One region of the Paenibacillus odorifer genome, then DNA from elsewhere that is predicted to be linked to it. Evidence: predicted binding sites of a transcription regulator. Region 1 holds the regulator's gene; each other region holds the start of a gene.

The links. The regulator Rex, encoded in region 1, represses fermentation and respiration genes when NADH is low (regulators of the CRP and FNR family bind a similar motif). The targets are predictions, from matches to a motif close to TTGTGAAATATTTCACAA.
Region 2: a site for Rex is predicted at 2,419-2,436, ahead of nadA (quinolinate synthase NadA). Genes of this name have one in related genera too.
Region 3: a site for Rex is predicted at 2,792-2,809, ahead of adhE (bifunctional acetaldehyde-CoA/alcohol dehydrogenase). Genes of this name have one in related genera too.

What each region holds. Positions count from the first base shown of each region.
Region 1 is NZ_CP009428.1:4,562,799-4,567,497, forward strand. It holds gene PODO_RS19885 (cell wall elongation regulator TseB-like domain-containing protein) at 1-407, opposite strand, end outside; gene PODO_RS19890 (amidohydrolase) at 579-1,880, opposite strand; gene PODO_RS19895 (redox-sensing transcriptional repressor Rex) at 1,867-2,520, opposite strand; gene dinG (ATP-dependent DNA helicase DinG) at 2,651-4,699, opposite strand, start outside.
Region 2 is NZ_CP009428.1:72,689-77,387, reverse strand. It holds gene nadB (L-aspartate oxidase) at 1-1,370, opposite strand, end outside; gene nadA (quinolinate synthase NadA) at 1,410-2,348, opposite strand; gene ftsH (ATP-dependent zinc metalloprotease FtsH) at 2,608-4,662, opposite strand.
Region 3 is NZ_CP009428.1:4,844,798-4,849,496, reverse strand. It holds gene PODO_RS21225 (carbohydrate ABC transporter permease) at 1-6, shown strand, start outside; gene PODO_RS21220 (carbohydrate ABC transporter permease) at 8-880, shown strand; gene PODO_RS21215 (ABC transporter substrate-binding protein) at 1,013-2,479, shown strand; gene adhE (bifunctional acetaldehyde-CoA/alcohol dehydrogenase) at 2,885-4,699, shown strand, end outside.

The DNA.
Region 1 (4,699 bases):
CCGTTATATACTCCCGGCAGCAAGCGTTCAATCGTTATGTCCGGAAGATCAGCTTTGATAATGCCGCGTATTTGGGCTTCTGAGGTTCCTTTACTTAGTTCCTCAGCAAACACTGCGTCGTCGCCTTCAGCAAATTTTCCATCTACCGTAAAGCGGACCCAGACCATAAGAGCAGTCCCGGCTTCATTTTTTCCTGTTAAAACCCAGTACACTGCATTTTCATCCCAAACCGATTTTTGTGCTTTGGTTACCTCTGTTAGACCCGCTCTGGTTTTGGCAACATCCTTGGCGATATCCCGCTCGTTCCATTGATCTTTCATAATATAGGCATAGAACTGGATAAGTCCAAACCCCAGGAGCAGAATCAGAACTGACCCCAGGAGGATCCATTTTTTCCTTTTCTTCAAGGTACAGCTCCCTTTCTAGTAATATATCTTTTTTGATTATATAACACACCCGCGTGTTTATCCAAAATTTCATAATTTTCTAGCTTTCCCAGCCTTAAAATGTACAAAAGGCCGCAACTTTTGCTAAAAGCAAAAAGTCGCAGCCTATTATTTATTCGTTATTCTCCAGACTTAACGCTTCAATAAACCTTCGAAGGCTTCTTGCGCTTTACGCCGGATAGCTTCCTCATCCAGGGTTAAGCATTGTCCATGCTTGATGACCTGTTTACCATTCACCCACACATGCTCAACATCCTTAGCGCTAGCAGAGTAAACTGCATGAGACAACAGATCTGTGTGTGGCAGCAAATGCGGCTGATCTATATCAATTGCAATGAAATCAGCTTTCATCCCAACAGCAAGTCTGCCTACATTATTTAAAAAGATGGACTGGGCGCCATATTCTGTAGCCATACGTAGAGCTTCTGGAGCTGGAACAGCCGTTGGATCACCGCTGACACCCTTATGAATGAGAGCTGCAAGCCGCATCTCTTCAAACATATCCAAGTTATTGTTGCTTGCCGCGCCATCCGTGCCAAGAGACACCTTCACACCAGCTTTTAGAAGATCAGTAACCCGAGCCACTCCGCTAGCCAGCTTCAAATTACTGCCCGGATTATGAGAGACACCCACATTATGGCGAGCCAAGATCTCAATCTCTTCATCATTTAAATGAACACCATGTGCAACTATCGAGGGACGTGTGAACATTCCAAGATTCTCTAAGTGAGCTACAGGACGCAACCCGTAATCCGCCACATTTTGTTCCACTTCACGTTTCGTTTCGGACATATGCGTATGCATCGGTAAATCCAGATCATGCGCTGCCTGCACGAACTTAACCAGGAAGTCCGGAGGGCAAGTATAAGGGGCGTGCGGTGAGATCATAGTAGTAATTCTACCGTCAGCCTTTCCATGCCAGTTACGGGCAAAAGAAATCGCTTCCGCAAGCTTGTGATTCTGTACATCCTCTGGACATAACCCGATCACACCACGCATCAATACGGAACGGATACCTGATAACTCAGCTACCTCAGCTACTCGGTCCATGTGATCATACATATCGAGGAAGGTCGTAGTTCCACCCTTCAGCATTTCCAATACAGATAAGGAGGTTCCCCAGTATACATCATCACCGGTGAACTTTTCCTCCATCGGCCACATTTTCTCCTGAAGCCACACTTGTAGCGCTAAATCATCTCCATATCCACGCAGCAAAGACATCGCCGCATGACCATGTGTGTTTACAAGTCCAGGCATGAACAGCAGACGGCTGCCATCAACCACTTGCACTCCAGCTTCCATCTGAGGCTCTTCTTTTCCTATGTAAGTGATTAAATCATCTTCAATAGTCATATATCCACTCAGAACCGGCTCATCCGTTCCCGGAGTCAGAAAATACCCGCCCTTAATTATCGTTTTATTGTTGTTCATGTTCGCTTTCTTCCTTTCCATCCCGCAAGTAATAAGCAAGACTTTGCAGATCAGTTGTAAAATCAGCTGCATGCACCCGGATATTCGGTGGTGTCTTCAGAATCACAGGGGCAAAGTTCAAAATTGCTTCAATCCCAGAAGAAATGAGAATATCTGCTACATTTTGAGCTTCTGAATCAGGTACGGTAATAATGGCAATGCGAATACCTTGCTCACGAATCGTGCTGCCTAGTTCATCCATCGGTTGCACAGTAAGGGAGTTGATCTTACGTCCAACCTTAGGAGCGTACGAATCAAATATAGCCGTGATTTTCATAGTATCTTTGAGATATGCATTGTAATTAGACAAGGCATGTCCGAGATTACCTGCCCCTACTAAAGCTACATTAAGCTGTTGATCCAGCTTCAGAATATGACGGATTTTCTCAATAAGATACGTTACATCATAGCCGATACCTTTTCTGCCGAAGTCACCAAAATACGCTAAATCCTTACGAATCTGTGCGGGATTAAGATCAAGCTTTTGTCCAAGTTCCTGAGAGGAAACTGTTAATATTTCGCGATTCTGGAGATCATTCAAAAAACGCAAATACACAGGTAGTCTGCGAACAACGGCTTCTGATATTTTATCCGATTTCATATTTTTCCTCCTAAAAATAGTAATGTTCTTGTGAAAATCCATATTCTAACGTATACCTCTCCTTATTAAGGGCGGTACTGTAACTTACCGCCCTTAAGGATAAGGAGGAGCTAAACTGAAGACGAGCATTTTAAGAAGCGCCGCCATCCTCTAGCCATTCCGCTATGCGGGGGACCATTTGATCAGTCAGCATATGCTCCATTTTGGGACCAGGCAATGAATAAAGGAAATACTTCCCGTAATGAGATTCAATAACCCTTGTATCATAAACAATAACTATTCCGCGATCCTGCGCCGTGCGAACCAGTCTTCCGAATCCCTGCTTAAAACGAATAACCGCTTGAGGAACAGACAATTTCATGAATGGATTCTTCTTCTGAGCCTGCAATAACTCCGACTTCGCTTCCGCCAACGGGTGATTCGGCGGTTGAAACGGAAGTCTCACGATGGCCAGGCAAGTCAGTGCTTCACCTGGAATATCTACACCTTCCCAGAAGCTGCTCGTCCCCAGCAGAACGGATGCTGCACTGTCCTGAAAGCGGCGGATCAGCTTGCTCCGGCTGCCACCTTCCACGCCTTGACCAAGCACCGTAATCTCTTGTGAGGCCAAAGCCTCTTTAAGCGGATCATATACCTGACGCAGCATTTTATAAGAAGTAAACAGAACCAGCATCCGCCCACGTGTTGTTTTGGCAGCTTCTGCTAACGACTGTACGAGTGTATCGACAAATCGAGCATCGCCCACACTGCCCTTCACACTAGGAAAATCACGCGGTATAACTAGCAGCGCCTGCTCGCGATACTTAAAGGGAGATGGAAGGAGTGAGGTCATTAGACGTCCCTCTTCCGCAGCTTCGTTAAGTCCGAGATTATCAATCATAAACTGAAAAGATTTATCTACAGACAGCGTCGCCGAGGTAAGCACGATGCTTTTTTTCTTATCGAAGAACAACTCTTTAAGCTGGCTGCTAACATCCACAGGGACGGCATACATCTGCAGTGATTTGCTGCGGTAATTTCCATTTGCCTCCAGCCAATATACTACATTATCGTCATTCAGCCCCATAAAGAATCTTACTTGCTCACGTATGGAAGCCAAATCCTTAAATAAACCGCTAATATCAGTAACAAGACTGTCTGCTGAGGATTGGCTTTCCTGGTCACGCATCTCATTAAGCATTTTATCACCCTTACGGATGATGGCGCTTAACGTCAGATTCATAGTGTTCTCAAGCGCAACTAATTCATCCCAATCCTTCGGCTTACGGGCAGGAAGCAAACGCATAACCAGTTGCCCCGCTTCCCCTGCTGCTGCATCACTGCGTTCCGGCAAAAGGCTGAACAGCTTGTCGCTGAGTGCATCCCAGGTTTCTTTGACGGTAAGCAGATCCGGGTAGATCCGATCGATGACTCCGCTCCATTCTGAAGCCTCTTCACTGCCTGACGACTGTAAGATCTGGCGCAGAGCAGGAAGCTGTCCGTTTCGGCTATCTTTATACAGTCGCGATAACGTGTGTGCCACAGTGAAATGCTTCATATGCATGCCAAGATGTTTACCAGCCACATCTTCTAAATGATGTGCTTCATCAATTACAAGATGCTCGTAAGCCGGAAGCAGCTGGTGCCCAGCTTTAACATCTGCGAATAGCTTGGAATGGTTCGTAATAACCACGTCAGCAATCCCAGCTTCATGCTTGGCCCTATGATAATAGCATTTGCGGAACCACGGGCAGGAACGGCCCAGACAGGAATCGGTATCGCTTGCCACCGTCTCCCAGAAATCACCGCCCCGGCCGCTTAAATTCAGCTCTTCATCATCCCCTGATTCACTTTGAGTGAGCCATACGATCATCTGAGCTGCAGTAAGCGCATCTTCCCTTGGGCTTATAAAGTCCTTTTTATTAATTTTATGCTCAAACTTACGCAGACACAAATAATGTCCTCTTCCCTTAAAAATAGCAGCTTTAAACGGAAAAGGAACTACCTGCGTTAACAAAGGGATATCCCGCTCGCGCAATTGATCCTGCAGATTAATGGTATGAGTGCTGACCATGACTTTTTCATTGGTGCGAACGCTTTGATAAATGGCAGGCAACAAATAACCGAGCGATTTACCGGTTCCTGTGCCCGCTTCGATCAGTAGGTGTTTGTCTTCGGCAAGTGCCGTCATCACCTCATT
Region 2 (4,699 bases), 2.3 Mb from region 1:
TTAAGTAACATCTCTTCGTTACGACGTAGTCCGGCATATCGAACCATTACCTTCTGTAGCTTCAAACGACGTTCCACAATAGCTTGAGTTGGCGAATCTACACGGCCCTCGTTACTGATAACCGATAAAATATCACGGTCCAGCGGGGAAAGCTCATGAATCCGATCAATAATACGCTGTCCAAATACAATGGCCTCAGATAAAGAATTACTAGCTAAACGGTTAGCGCCATGCAGGCCTGTGGAGGAAACCTCTCCGCAAGCAAACAGACGCGGGACGGTACTCTCTCCATTCAGATCGGTCTTAATCCCCCCCATCATATAATGCGCAGCAGGAGCCACTGGAATCCAATCACTTGTAATATCCAGTCCATAGCCCATACATGTCTCATATATTGTGGGAAACCGATGCTTCACCATCTCTGGAGATTCATGTGTAATATCCAAATAAACGAACGTTGATTTAGTAAGTTCCATTTCACTTACAATAGCTCGCGCTACAATATCCCGCGGGGCTAGTTCAAGCAGGTTATGATAACGCTCCATGAACCGCTCTCCATTAATATTGCGCAAGACTGCTCCTTCCCCACGCACAGCTTCGGAGATTAAAAATCTAGGAGCTCCTGGGTAACTAAGTGCTGTAGGATGAAATTGAATAAATTCCATATCTCGTATATGAGCACCAGCGCGATAGGCGATCGCTACACCATCTCCTGTAGCTACCTCAGGGTTGGTAGTGTATCGATATAATTGTCCTGCTCCACCAGAGCACAAAATGGTCGCATCCCCTTGCAGGAACAACCGTCCACCACCGGGCCGCTGCAATAATGCGCCTACACATTCGCCACCTTCAGTGATGAGATCGATAACATAATGATCATCCCAGACCTCAATATTCTCATGTTCCGCTACCTGTTCCGCCAATGCACGAACAATCTCATAACCAGTAGCATCCCCATTTGCATGCAAAATACGGCGGTGGCTGTGCGCTCCTTCCTGAGTCAAAGCCAGTACCCCATCTTCCTTATCAAACAGGGTTCCTAAGCGAATTAACTCATGAACGCCTTCCGGCCCTTCATTAACAAGTGCATCGACAGCTGTTGAGGAGCAAAGACCTGCACCGGCCATTAAGGTATCCTGCCGGTGGTATGCAGGGGAATCATCCTCAGCTATAACAGCTGCGATCCCCCCCTGTGCATAGCGAGTATTACTTTCCATTACTGATTTCTTTGTGATCATTATGACACGCCGATCTTCACTGGCTTTAATAGCCGTGAATAATCCGGCAATCCCTGAACCAATAACAATACAATCTGTCTTTACCGTAGGAATATCCCGAAGATCAAAATCAACCAAATATTGTGGAATCATGACCGCTTTTCACCTGTTTCAACGAAAGAGTAGCGCATGCTACCGGACTTGTAGCATGCGCTCTAGGGATGTTCTGGCTTTGTCGGCGACAGCAGGCGGTACATAGATTTGTGGCTTCATCGTCTCCAGGCATTTCACCAGTTTTTTTAGATTATTAACTTTCATATTAGGACAAACAAGAAATTTGGTAGCAAAATGGAATTCTTTATCTGGACTATCCTTACGAAGCTGATATCCGGTACCATCTTCCGTTCCAACGATAAATTGCTTACGATCCGATTTCCGGCAATACTCCAGAATTGATGTAGTGCTGCCTACATAGTCACCCATGGCCACTACTTCAGGACGACACTCTGGATGAACTACAAATTCCGCATCTGGATATTTTGCTCTCATCTCTACTACATCTTTGACGGTCAACATGTCGTGAGTGTTGCAATAACCTTCCCAGATAATCAGCTTCTTGCCCGTCTGATCTTGTACATATTGACCAAGATTCTTATCTGGGACCCAAATAATCTCTTCGGCGTCAAGGGATTCGATTACTTTCACAGCATTAGCAGAGGTACAACAAATATCGGTTTCTGCTTTAATCTCGGCGGACGAGTTGATATAAGTGACTACTTTAGCATTTGGATGTTGAGCTTTTAGCTTACGTAAACCGTCTACATTGACCATATCTGCCATTGGACAGCCTGCACGTTCATCAGGAATTAGGACGGTTTTGTTCGGGGCTAAAATTTTTGCACTTTCCCCCATGAAATGAACACCGCAGAATACAATAACTTCCGCATCTGTCTCTGCAGCCTTCTGAGCGAGTAAAAAAGAGTCGCCCCGGAAATCGGCAACCTCCTGAATTTCATCACGCTGATAATAATGAGCTAAAATGATTGCGTTTCGTTCCTTTTTAAGCTGTTCAAGACGTATACGAAGTTCTCGATTCTGTTCCTGCTTGCGCTCAAGCGCCAGAGCTTCCACCGATTGTTCTCCCCCTTAAATCCTCGCGGCTTTTCGCCGACATGATGTTATCAAATGGCATGCGCCATCATGGTGAAAAAATGAACATGCTGATATAAATAGTAAGTAATATTAATCACTAATGTACACAACGTTCCAGCCCCTGTCAATGTAACTGGACAGGCTTTAAGGCATAGAATCCCTTAAAAATTAAAATAAAAAATCCGGAGAACAGTTACGTTCTCCGGATAAATTTACATCATATGAATGGTGGACCCAATTAGGTAAGGCTAGTGCCCCCACCTTTGTTGTCATCATCGGAACCGTCATTACCCTCAGAATCAGGGTTATTCGGGATATCCTTTGATAAGTCAGGAAGTGTGGACTGTTCGTCCTCAGGCTTGCCTTGAATGCGAACTCGCACATCACCGATATTGTCGATGACAGGCTCGCCAACTTCATGGGCAACACCTTCGCCACCCTCTGGTTTACCATCCTCGGAAAGGAATCCTTGTTCAATCAGTTGTGTGATCTGATCAAGCTCAAGTGTTTCTTTCTCAAGTAATGTATTGGCAATCAAGTGCATTTCTTTGGAGTGTTTGATCAACAGATCTTTACAACGTTCGTAACTCGAAGTAATAAAGTTCTGCATTTCCTGATCAATCTCATAAGCAATGGAGTCACTGTAATTCTGTTCATGCCCAATATCACGACCTAAGAATACTTGACCTTGAGAAGATCCGAACTGCATAGGTCCAAGCTTATCGCTCATACCGTACTCCATAATCATGGCACGCACGATGCGCGTAGCCTGTTGGAAGTCACTGTATGCACCCGTACCGATCTCACCAATAAACAATTCTTCGGCAACACGTCCACCAAGTAATCCAGTAACCTTATCTAAAAGCTCCTGCTTGGTAACGATCATCCGATCTTCCTTCGGAAGCATAATAACGTATCCGCCTGCACGTCCGCGTGGGATAATAGTAACTTTATGCACCATATCGGCGTGCTCAAGGAAGTAACCAGCAATAGTATGGCCTGCTTCATGATAAGCTACAATACGTTTCTCGCGGTCACTGATCACACGGCTGCGTTTCTCAGTTCCTACGATAACACGGTCAATAGCTTCATCCACTTCAATCATGGAAATATCTTTACGGTTACGGCGTGCAGCTAGCAAAGCTGCCTCATTCAGCAGATTCTCCAAATCAGCACCTGTGAATCCGGTTGTGCGTTTAGCAACAACATCCAGTCTTACATCTTTCGTAAGCGGTTTGTTACGAGCGTGCACCTTAAGTACAGCTTCACGGCCTTTCACATCAGGACGGTCAACCGTAATTTGACGGTCAAAACGTCCTGGACGAAGCAATGCCGGATCAAGTATATCAGCGCGGTTAGTCGCCGCTACAATAATAATGCCTTCGTTACCACCGAATCCATCCATCTCAACCAGCAATTGGTTAAGCGTCTGCTCACGCTCGTCATGTCCGCCACCAAGACCGGCACCACGCTGACGACCCACAGCATCAATTTCATCAATGAAGATAATACATGGAGCATTCTTCTTAGCATTCTCGAACAAATCACGTACCCGAGAAGCACCGACACCCACGAACATTTCCACAAAGTCAGAACCGGAAATACTAAAGAAAGGAACGCCAGCTTCACCTGCTACCGCACGGGCAAGCAATGTTTTACCTGTTCCCGGAGGACCTACAAGCAATACGCCCTTAGGAATACGTGCGCCGACAGCTGCAAATTTGCGTGGATCTTTCAGGAACTCAACGACTTCGACAAGCTCTTGCTTCTCTTCGTCCGCCCCTGCAACATCCTCAAAGCTGATTTTCTTCTTCTCTTCATTATATAACCGAGCCTTGCTCTTGCCGAAATTCATGACTTTACCGCCGCCACCTTGCGCCTGATTAAACAGGAAGAAGAACAAGATGAACATAATTACCAGTGGGATAATTGAAGAAAGGAATGTCAGCCAAATGCTGGTACCTTCCATTTTCTTCTGAGTTAATTCAATCCCATTAACATCACTGGCTTGAATCAGTTCATTGATAGCGGCATCTGTAGGAGGAATATATGTGGAGAAGCTTTTCGATTTAGTATCGGCAGGCAGCTCTCTATACTCGCCTGTGACCAGAAAGGCATTACCCTCAAACTGAACCGTCAAATCCTTCACATTGTTGTTCTTGATCTCCTGCCGTAACTCGTCGTATCTAGGGAAATCGGCGGCTTCATTTCCATTGCTCACAAACTGGACAATACCCACCACGACTAAAAATAAAATCAAATAAAAACCAGAATTCCGGATGAACCGATTCATCCCCTACCTCCTCTCACAACACTCAAGTTATTGTACC
Region 3 (4,699 bases), 280 kb from region 1:
AACTAAGATGAAGAGCGCAGACAGAGGGATTCTCTCAGAACATGATTTGAAAAAAACAAGCAATAAGATCGTTTATGGCTTGATGTGCGTGGTTATTTTGATTATGGTGTTCAGCATGCTGTATCCGATCTGTATGACGTTATTTAACGGACTGAAATCGAATCAAGAGGTGAACTCATTCCCACCGCATTTTTTCCCGCAGGAATGGCACTTCAGCAACCTTAAGGAAGCGATGAATTACATTGATCTGCTGATGTTCCTTAAAAACACCATTTATATTTTTGTGGGGAATATGGTCGTGACACTAGTAGTATTGGGAATGTCTGCTTTCAGCATTTCTCGTATGAATGTCCCTTACAGAAAGGCAATTTATTTCTTTTTCCTGATGACATTGTTTATTCCGGCGACCAGCTATATGATTCCCAACTTTGTCAATCTAAAAGAGCTTGGATTACTGAATCAGTACGCTGCTTTTTGGCTGCCTGCTGGTGCGAATACATTCTATTTTCTACTCTTAAAGAACTTTTTTGATGGGATACATCCTGAAATTTTTGAAGCAGCGCGGATTGACGGTTCCTCTGAGCCGAGAAGCTTTTTCTCCATTGCAGTGCCATTGTCGGTTCCGATTTTTGCTACGCTGGCGATCTTTATCTTTTCTACAGCATGGAATGACTGGTTCTGGCCATCTCTGGTTATGCACAGTGAAGAGAAATATACGCTCGCGACAGCAATCTATAAATACGTTATTAATGTAAAGGCACTTAATACGAATATTAAATTCGCCATCCTATTTATCGTATCGTTGCCGCCGATCCTTGTCTTCCTGATCTTCCAAAAGTTCATTATGCGTGGCGTCGCATTATCAGCAGTTAAGGGATAAGCAAGGATCGACGGATTTAGTCACGGATCGTAAACATGCACATGAAAGGAATATAAATGCACCTCGTTTGTAAACGATTTCTCTTTTATGATCGATATGTAAGATAACTATGAATTGAAAAGGGGAGTTTCAATGCGTAAGTACTCTAGCGTGCTACTAAGCCTCCTTGTGGCCGGATCGTTGTTAACCGCTTGCGGCGGTAATAACAATAACGGAAACACGACAGGAAACAAGGAAGGGGAAGCGACTACTGCGCCAACGAATGCTGCAACAGATAATGCTGGCAGTGCTACAGCAGCGCCAACTGATGATATCACACAAAGAAAAGTGACCATCAAAATTCACTATCCAACCCCTGACCTAACCGAAGTTAGAGCACAGGAAGATGACAAGATCAAACGTTTCCAAGAGGAATATCCGAATGTTGAAATCGTCAAAGACGATTGGCAGTACAATGTAAGTGAAATCGGCATCAAAATGGCAGCGAATGAAGCTCCAACCTTCTTTAACACCTACGCTACAGAAGCAAAATTCCTAGTTGAAAAAGGCTGGGTAGCTGACATTACGGATCTGTGGAATAAATACGAATTTAAGGATCAAATTAACCCGGTTCTCCAAAATCAATTTATCATTGACGGTAAAGTCTTCGGCGTAACTCAAAAGGGTTATGTAACAACCACAATGATCAACAAAAAAATGCTGGACGAAAAAGGCGTTGCTGTTCCACCTATGGATTGGACTTGGGATGATATGCTGAATACCGCCAAAGGCGTAGCTGATACCAAAAAAGGGATTTCCGGTATTGCTCCAATGGGTAAAGGGAATGAAGCAGGCTGGAACTGGACCAACTTCCTGTTCGAAGCTGGCGGTGAAATTCAGAAGATTGAAGGCGGTAAGGTTGTAGCTACTTTTAATTCTGAGGCTGGGATTAAAGCGCTGGATTTCTACAAGAAACTTAGATGGGAAGCAAACGCGATTCCTCAGGACTGGGCACTGGGCTGGGGTGATGCTGTAGGCGCATTCCAACAAAGTCGTACAGCAATGGTAATGGCTGGATCTGACGGTGTTATTGAGCAAGCGTTGAATCAGGGCGGTCTGAAACCAGAAGATGTACTTACGTATCCAATGCCTGCAATGGAAAAAGGCGGAAAACACACCGGGGTACTTGGTGGTGACTACCTTGTAATCAATCCAAATGCAACACCAGACGAGCAAGAAATGGCATTCCGTTATATTACATTTGATTACTTCTCCGATAAAGGTCTAGAAGCACTGGATGCGGTTCTGCAACAACGTACAACGGATGGTAAATACTTTATTCCGCCGCTCTTAGATTACTATTCTGCAGATTCTGACTTCGGCAAGAAAACGAAAGCTGTGTATGATAAATATACAAATGTATATCAATACAGCCCTGATATTTTAGGTTTGCTGGACGGTAAACCGGAAGCGCAATACAATACACAGGACTACTACGCAACCATGTCCAATGTAATTCAAGAGCTGTTCTCCAAAAAAGGAACAGATTCCAAGACACAGCTTGAAGCTGCTGCCAAAACAGTGCAAGAGAAATTCTTCGACACAATTAAAGTAGAATAGCTAGGAAGAACAGAACCGGCTCCATAGGAGTCGGTTTTTTTATGTTTATATTATTGATATTTTTATAAATCAACACGACGGGGGGCATCCGACTATTTTTTAGAGGCCAATGGAAAAATAGAGTGTCAACAAAATTAGATTTGCTTTTTTAAAATATTTTTGCGAGCGGAAAGGTAGAAAATGGGTATCAGTTCTTGTCTTTTTAAACATAAACTTTAAATTTAAGGAATAATAAAGCATAAATAATGGTAAAAAAGCTATAATATGATCGAATGAAAGCGCTTTGAAAACAAATCAAAAAAACTTTATACTTTGTGAAAGATTTCACTATACAAGGTGGAAATGATGTGATAAGATAAATGTGTAGAGAAAAACAACCTAAAAATTGACAGGAGGACGAGGGAGATGGCAGTTAAGAACGAAGTCGCCGCCCAAGTTAAACAAACTACCGCTGAAGAGTATATTCAGACTTTAGTGGATAAAGCGAAAAAAGCACATGAGGCATTCATGGCGCTGGATCAAGAGCAAGTTGACACAATCGTTCATGCAATGGCGTTGGCTGGACTCGACAAACATATGTACCTCGCTAAATTGGCTGTAGAAGAAACTGGCCGCGGGGTTTACGAAGACAAAATTACTAAAAACATCTTCTCGACAGAATATATCTGGCACGGAATTAAATACGATAAAACAGTAGGCGTTATTGAAGACAATGCTTATGAAAGCTTCCAAAAAATTGCTGAGCCCGTCGGAATTGTAATGGGTATCACACCGGTAACCAACCCTACATCCACCACGATGTTTAAAGCGTTGATTTCGATTAAGACACGGAACCCTATTATATTCGGTTTCCACCCATCTGCGCAAGAGTGTAGTGCAGCTGCTGCTAGAATTCTTCATGATGCGGCTGTAAAAGCTGGCGCACCTGAGAATTGTATCCAATGGATTGAAATGCCAACAATGGACAAAACAAACGCTTTGATGAACAACCCTGACGTTGCACTTATTCTCGCAACAGGCGGTTCAGCAATGGTAAAAGCAGCTTATAGCTGTGGTAAACCAGCTCTTGGCGTAGGTCCTGGTAACGTACCTGCATTCATCGAAAAGAGCGCGGATATCGATCAAGCCGTAACGGACATCATTCTTTCCAAAACATTTGATAATGGTATGATCTGTGCTTCCGAGCAAGCTGTTATTATCGAAGAACCAATCTTTGATCAAGTGAAAAAGAAAATGATCGCTAATGGCTGCTACTTTGTTAACAAAGAAGAAGCTGCCAAACTTACTAGCGGCGCTATGAACGTTGATAAATGTGCGGTTAACCCAGCAATCGTTGGACAATCCGCAGTGAAAATTGCTGAAATGTGCGGCATTCAAGTTCCTGCCGGCACTAAGATTCTGGTAGCAGAACTTGAAGGTGTAGGCACTAAATATCCATTGTCCGCTGAAAAATTGAGTCCTGTGCTTGCTTGCTACAAAGTTAAAAACGCAGATCAAGGTATCGAACGCGCAGCACAAGTTGTTGAATTTGGTGGTATGGGCCATAGTTCGGCTATCCACTCCAACAACGAAGAAGTAATCATGAAGTTCTCCAACCGTCTGCAAACAGGACGTATTCTCGTTAACTCGCCTTCCACTCATGGTGCGATCGGCGATATCTATAACACTAACATCCCTTCGTTGACGCTGGGCTGCGGATCTTATGGTCGTAACTCCGTGTCGCAAAACGTTACAGCAATTAATTTGATCAACGTGAAAAGGGTGAATCGTCGTACCGTGAATATGCAATGGTTTAAAGTACCTGACAAGATCTATTTCGAAAAAGGCGCTACTCAGTACCTGACCAAAATGCCTGATATCACACGTGTCGCAATTATCACTGACCCAATGATGGTTAAGCTCGGATATGTTGAGAGAGTTGAACATTACCTGCGTCAACGCCAAACTCCTGTAGCGATCGAAGTGTTCTCGGAAGTTGAACCAGATCCATCGACAACTACAGTTGAAAAAGGTACAGCAATGATGAACAGATTCCAACCGGACTGCATCATCGCACTTGGTGGTGGTTCCCCAATGGATGCTGCAAAAGGAATGTGGTTATTCTATGAACATCCAGACGCAGACTTTAACGGTCTGAAACAAAAATTCATGGATATCCGTAAACGGGTTTACAAATTCCCTAAACTTGGAAACAAAGCTAAGTTTGTAGCGATTCCAACT